2 regions of the Cellulosimicrobium sp. MI9406 genome follow, and region 1 is predicted to be linked to the other one. Evidence: riboswitches for the same ligand, from Rfam matches in the RefSeq annotation. Region 1 holds a riboswitch; the other holds the start of a gene.
What was found. A riboswitch is a leader RNA that binds a small molecule or an ion and turns the genes downstream of it on or off. The one in region 1 is predicted to bind S-adenosylmethionine.

Region 1 (3,399 bases):
CGGCCGACGCGTCGAGCAGGTCGTCGACCTCCTCCGCGTCGCGCTGGTTGATGTTGCGCGCGTTCGCCGAGAAGATCGTGCGCAGCACGTCCGGGTCGGAGCGCGTGAGGTTGTAGTAGTCGAAGTCGAAGTCGCCGCTCTCCTTGATCGCCTGCGACTCGGCGACGGTCACGTGCTGGAGCTGGAGGTCCACGCCGATCTGCGCGAGCTGCTGCTGGACGAGCTCGAGCGGCTCCGGCACCTGCCAGAACGTCACGGTCGTGGAGAGCTTCTGGCCGTCCTTCTCCCGCACGCCGTCGGCGCCCTCGACCCAGCCCGCGTCGTCGAGGATCTTCTTCGCGCCCTCGGGGTCGTAGGCGAGCTCGTCCGCGACGCTCTCGTAGAGCGGGGTCGAGTGCGACAGGACGCTCGTGGCCGACTCGTCCTGCGCGCTGAGCACGGTGTCCGCGATCTGCTCGCGGTCGATGCCCTGGAGGATCGCCGTCCGCACGGCCTCGTCGCCCGCGAGCGGGCTCGACTCGTTGGGGAAGAGGTTGAACACGACGCCCGGGTTGGCGCGGTACTCGAGCCAGAACCCGTTCCCGTCGAACTGCGGCAGGTCGACGGTCGAGATCGCGGCCGTGGCGTCGATCTGCCCGGACTGCAGGCTGCCGCTGCGCACGCTCGCCTCGGGGATGACCTTGAACGTCACCGTGTCGAGGTAGGCCTCGCCCTGGTGGTCGCTCGCCTCCGAGCCCCACGCGTAGCCCGCGACCTTCTCGAGCACGATCTCCTGGTCCTGCGTGTACGACTTCACGGAGAACGGGCCGGAGCCGACGAACTTCCCGGCGCAGCGGTCCTCGACGCTCAGGTCGGCCGAGGACGGGGCGAGGAGGCCGAGCGAGAACGTCGACGTCGCCTGGAGGAACTGCGCGCTCGGCTCCGCGAAGTCCACCGTGAGGGTCTGCGGGTCGGTGACGGTCGTGCCCTCGTAGCCGACGAGGTACTGCGACCCGAGCGACGCCGTCGCGCCGAGCGCGACGATCGCGTCGAAGTTCGTCTTCACCGACTCGGCGTCGATCGGCGTGCCGTCGGCGTACGTCGCGTCGTCGCGCAGGTGGAACGTGTAGCTCGACGCGTCGTCGTTCACCTCCCAGCTCTCCGCGAGCCACGGCAGGATCTCGCCCGACTCCGGGTCCTGCGCCGTGAGCGACGCGACCGTCTGGCGGGCCGCCGCGATGGCGTCGTTGTTGCCGACCTGCTGCGGGTCGATGCAGTGCGAGTCGACCGTGAGGGCGAACGTCAGGTCGCCGCCCGCCACGGGCTCGCCGGACGGGCTGGGCGACCCGTCGCCGTCGGACGCGCCGGAGCCGCCGCCCGCGCACGCGCTGAGCAGGAGGCCCGTCGCGGCGGCCGCCGCGGCGACGGTCAGGGACCGGCGTCGGTGAGGTGTGGGGATCATGTCGTGCTGCTCTCCTCGTGTGCCGGCTGAGGACCGGCGGTCGTCCGGCGCCGGTGGTCGACCGCGCCGGGCTCAGGGCCGGCGCGGCGGGGGAACCCACCGGGGTGCCGTGCTTACCGCGCGGCGGGAGCCACGCGGTCAGGTCGTTCCCGGAGCACCCCGTCACGTCGAAGGGTTGCTGGTCAGCGAGCCGGGCCTGCGTGCTGACGCTCGTCACCTGGGAGCAGGAAAGACAATCTCGACCAGGTGAGTCAAGTATCGAGACGGCCGTCCCGCCAGACGAACGGTTGTTTCCTGCTCCGCGTCGTCGTGACCCGTCGCCGGGGCTGCCACGAGCACGGCGAGGACCCGCCTCGCCGGGCGAGACGGGCCCCTCCCTCCGGTCCGGCGATCGCTCAGGCCGCGGTGAACCCCGCCGCGCGGCGGGTGTCGGCCGGGCTCCACAGGTCCGTCTTCACCTCGGCCTGCACGACGGGCACGACCTCCTCCGCGAACCGGCGCAGCACGTCCTCCTGCTGCGCCGCGGGGATCAGGTGGTTCACCGAGACGGACTGCAGGTCGTGCCGGTACGAGGCGTGGTAGTCGAGGATCTTCTCCGCCACGCGCTCCGGCGACCCCACGAGCGCGGGCCCGCGCTCGACGGCGTCCTCGACCGTCCGGAAGCTCGGTGCCTTCCCGACGGCGTCCGGCCCGTACCCCCGGCGCGCCGCCGCCGCGACCTGGCCCTCGTAGATCGGGCGGTACTGCTCGATCGCCTCCTCCGTCGTGTCGGCGAGGAACAGCCCGCCCGAGCCCGACCCGACGTACCCGTACGCCGGGTCGTGCCCGTGCGCCGCGTACTGCTCGCGGTAGCGGTCGATGAGCACCTGGTAGTTCTCGCGCGGCTGCAACGCGTTGGCGCTGACGATCGGGTCCCCGTACCGGGCCGCGAGGTCGACCGCGAAGCGCGACGTCGCCGACCCGTGCCAGATCCGGAACGGCCCGGCGAACGGTCGCGGCAGCGTCGTCGCGTGCTCCAGCGCGTGGCGGTGCCGCCCGCTCCAGCTGACGTCCTCCTCCGACAGCAGCAGGCGCAGCAGCTGGTAGTTCTCCTGGAGGTACTCGTACTGCTTGTCGATGTCCAGCCCGAGCAGCGGGTACTGCAGCACCTCGTTGCCCTTGCCGATGACGATCTCCAGCCGCCCGCGGCTCAGCTGGTCGACCGTCGCGAGGTCCTCGGCGACGCGGATCGGGTCGAGCAGCGACAGCACGGTGACGCCCGTGCTCAGCAGGATGCGCGACGTCCGCGCCGCGACCGCGCCGAGGATCACCGTCGGCGCCGACGACAGCACCTCTCCGGCGTGCCGCTCCCCCACCGCGAACGAGTCGAACCCGAGCTCCTCCGCCAGCACCGCCGTCTCCACGACCCGGTTCAACCGGTCGGACGGCGCGACCGCCTCCCCGGTCACGGGGTGGGGCGGGTTGAACACGATGTCGAGTACCTGGAACCGCACGTCCTTCTCCTTGTTGTTCGTCGTCGTCCGGGGGCCGGTACCGGCGCGTTCGGCAGCTCCGGTCGTGTTCGGCACACGCAGGTGCCGAACCCGACCGGAGCTGCCGACCCGGGGCGGGGTTGCCGATCTGTCAGGCCGCGGCGGCCTCGGCGGCGGCGGCGTCGCGCTTCGCGACGTCCTCGCGAACGAGCGGGATGACGTAGCGACCGAAGTCGACCGCGTCGTCCAGCAGGTCGTAGCCGCGCGCGGAGATGACGCGGACGCCGAGGTCGTAGTACGCGAGCAGCGCCTCGGCGACCTGCTCGGGCGTGCCGACGAGCGCGTTGGAGTTGCCGGCGCCGCCGGTGGCCTTCGCGGTCGCGGTCCACAGCGCGGTGTCGAAGCGCTCGCCCTGGGCGGCGATCTCGAGCAGGCGCTGGGAACCCGCGTTCTCGGGCTTGTCGATCGGGTGCCGACGGCTGAGCT
Region 2 (3,399 bases), on a different contig from region 1:
CGATCGCCTTGCCCCGCCGGGCCCACCTGCCGCCCCGTCCTAGCCACGCCGTGGGTCGAACACGGGGATGGCGACCTCTTGCGGCTGTTTCTGGTCGGCAACCCCGTGGTCGACGGTCGGTGAGGGCGTGGTGGTCAGCGGTTGGTGGTCACCGTCGTGTCGGCGGCGCGGGCCGCGGCCAGCAGCGGCTGGAGGCCGAACGCCTGGACCGGGCCTAGCGCTCCCGTCCCGTTCGTCTCGCCGGCCGCTGCTCGGGTCGCGCCCCACGCGAGGTAGTGGGCCGTGAGGTCGTACGCGTCGGGACCGTCGAGTCGGGCCCGGCGCAGCACCTTGCCCTCGGCATCGCGTGCGACCGCGAGCACGTGCGTGCGCGACGCCGCGCGGGCTGCCTCGTCCGGCCCGCCGCTCGACCCGCTGCGCGAGCGGGCGAGCCGCCGCAGGCCGTCGCCGAGCCCGGGGACGCGCAGCGCGGCCGTCGCGACCGCCGTCGCCACCGGCGCGAGCCGCACCGCGGGACCGGACACGCCCAGCGCCACCTCGACGTCGCGCAGCCCCCGCTCGAGCCCGGGGAGCGTGAACGGCTCGGTGCCGCCCGCGGTGACGCCCCGCACGCGCCGGCCGGGGCCGACGTCGAACGTGACGACGCGCGCCGCGATGCGCTCGCTCCGGAGACCGCCGTCGCGCCACGCGTACGACGGCTCGAGCGCCGTCTCCAGCGCGCTCACGCGCGTGCCGCCGCTCACGCCGCCGCCGGTGGGGAAGTAGCCGATCTCCAGGCGCACCGCGTCGGCGCCCTCCTCCTGGAGCGCGAGCGCCCCCGAGAGGTTGCCGGGCACCCAGTCGTGGCCGAACGCCGTGAGCAGCGCCGCACCCGTGCGCCGGGCGCGCGGCCCGAGCTCGTCGAACACGCGCCGGATGAACGCTGGCTCGCCCGTCGAGTCGAGGTACACCGCGCCCGCCTCGATCGCGGCCTCGACCGCCGGGCCGCCGTGCCGCCCGAACGGGCCGACCGTCGAGATCAGCACGTCGCCCGGTTCGACCAGCGCACGCACGGTCCGCGCGTCGTCGACGTCCGCGACCGCGGTCTCGAGCGGCGTGCGCGCAGCGGTGCCCGACGGCGGGCTCCCGGCCTCGCGCGAGCCCGCGGGCTCGGCGCGGTGACGGGCCGCGGACGGTGCCGTCGCGGACGGTGCCGCCGCGGTCCGTGCGGTCGCGGTCGGTGTCTCCGCGGCGAGGTCGGCGGCGAGCGCCTCCAACCGGTCCTGGGACCGACCCGCGAGCACGGGCCTCGCGCCGCGGGCCACGAGCTCGTGCGCGACGAGCGTGCCCGTGTAGCCCGTCGCGCCGAGGAGCACGATGCGGCCCGTCGCCGGGGGAGGGGTCGGGGCGTCGGTCATGGGGTCACCTTTCGCCGGAACCAGGGATCCCGCGAGACTACGGAGCGGTGCCGGGGCTCGCGCGTCGGCGGGGTCCGGCCGCTCCCTGCCCGCGCTCGCCCGCGGCCCGCGTGGTGTCCTGGCGGTATGGACCGACAGCCTGACGACCCGCGGCGCGAGGACAGGCCGCCCGACGACGGTGGACGGCCCGACGGGCCCCGGCCTGGGCTCGTCGGGGTGCTGTGGTGCGTCGTCGTCATCGTGGCGGTGCTGGTGGTCGGCGTCGCGATCGGGTTGTTGGACGGCCGCTAAGGGCGCGCCACCGGGCGACTCCGCCGGCCCCTTGGCCGAGCAGTTCCTGCCCATCAGAGACCTCACCCCGTTCCCGCCGAGACGACCCTGTGCCGGACGCGCCTTGCGCGGCTGGGGAGCGGGTGCTGCGAGGCGACCTGGGTTCGGCACCGCTCCGAGGGCGCGGAGCCCGGCGGACACGAGGAGCGTTCTTGCTGTCCGTCGGCGGATGAGGTAGACATCTGCCCAGGTCACGAGTGTCCAGCGATACGCCCTCCGCGTGCTGGTCCGGCAACCGCGCCCCTCGCGCACGGTGCCCCAGGAGGAAGACCGGCCCCCGGCCGACCGGCCGAGGGAAGTGCGAGGTCGACGTCCGCCTCGGCCGCACCGCGACGGTGCGCGCCGACCGGTCGTCGGCCCTGAACGAAGGGCTGTACCGATGTCCGTCCTCACCCACTGGGTCCGCACCGACGAGGCGTGCCGCGTCCTCCTCACCGCCGACGGAGGGCTGATCTGCCCCGTCCACACCGGCGTCCCCCGCCCGACGCCGTCCCGCGCGTGCGCCGTCGGCGCCGGACTGACCCTGTGCCAGGTGTGCCTGCGGGGTAGTTCGTACTCCCACGGGACCTTGCGGGTGCAGCGTTCCGTGTGCGCGGACTGCCTCGCCGTCGACTCGCGTCTCACCTCGGCACTGGGCGTGCCGTCGCTCGCGCCGCGCCACCAGGACGACCCGATGAAGCCACGGATGCGCGCCTACGTGACGCTGGTCTTTCCCGAGCGGTGGCGCCTGGCGCGCGCCACGGGTCTCCCCGTCCTCCGGCTCGACCCGAGCGCGCCGTACTGGGGCCGGCGGACGGTCCAGGACGGCATCATCGAGGACGCGATGCGTTCGCGGCCCGAGCGCCTCTTCACCTGGCACGACCACTGGGCAGCCCACGGCAGCTTCGACGACGCCGCCCGCCGCGCGGCCTACCTCGCGTGGGTGCGTGCCGTGCATCCCGCAAGCGTGGTCGCCTCCGCGAAGGCGGGTGAAATCTGATGAGGGTGGCGCACCGTCCCGCCGGCACCCGTGACGGCATCGGGCCGGTGCGGTACGAACAGGTCATGCCGCACGCGTATCCCCCCGACCCGACGTTTCCCGACGACGGCGGCGCAGAGCGCGCCGTGTGGGAGGCGCTCGTCGCGCAGCTGCCGGACGACGCGGTCGTCGTCCACGGCCTGCACCTCCAGGAGGACGAGCACGAGTACGAGATCGACGTGCTCGTCGCGTGGCCGGGAGTCGGGATCGCGGCGATCGAGGTCAAGGGCGGTTACGTCGACCGGCACGAGGGCGCGTGGTACCAGGGCAGCGGCGACCGTAGGCACCGCATCGACCCGGTCCGTCAGGTGCAGGGGGCCCGGCACGCGCTCCAGGCGCTGCTGCGTCGTCGCGGCCTCTGGGCCGGCGGGGCGCGCACCGCGCACCTCGTCGCTCTGCCGCACCGGTACGTGCCGGCCGACTGGTCGTCGCTCGACCTGCCGCGAGACATGCTCGTCGACCGCACGGACCTGGAGCGGCCGCTCGGCGTGGCCGACCGCGTCAAGCACGCGATCGAGCGCCACGGCCAGGGGCACGCGCCGCTCGCCCTCGACGACGTCCCCGACCTCGTCGAGTCGCTCACCGGGGGCTTTCCCAGCCAGGCGGAGCACCTGGCGCTCGCGGCGCAGCACGAGACGCGGCTCGAGCAGATGA

Region 2: another riboswitch for S-adenosylmethionine. It lies ahead of MT994_RS00810 (hypothetical protein); the one in region 1 lies ahead of MT994_RS07495 (ABC transporter substrate-binding protein).

Annotation. Positions count from the first base shown of each region.
Region 1 covers NZ_JALIZI010000003.1:415,479-418,877, forward strand. The annotation lists gene MT994_RS07495 (ABC transporter substrate-binding protein) at 1-1,441, opposite strand, end outside; SAM riboswitch class IV at 1,546-1,659, opposite strand; gene MT994_RS07500 (LLM class flavin-dependent oxidoreductase) at 1,837-2,934, opposite strand; gene MT994_RS07505 (LLM class flavin-dependent oxidoreductase) at 3,065-3,399, opposite strand, start outside.
Region 2 covers NZ_JALIZI010000001.1:178,901-182,299, reverse strand. The annotation lists gene MT994_RS00820 (ubiquinone biosynthesis protein UbiD) at 135-1,397, opposite strand; gene MT994_RS00815 (hypothetical protein) at 1,524-1,688, shown strand; SAM riboswitch class IV at 1,917-2,034, shown strand; gene MT994_RS00810 (hypothetical protein) at 2,107-2,706, shown strand; gene MT994_RS00805 (NERD domain-containing protein) at 2,772-3,399, shown strand, end outside.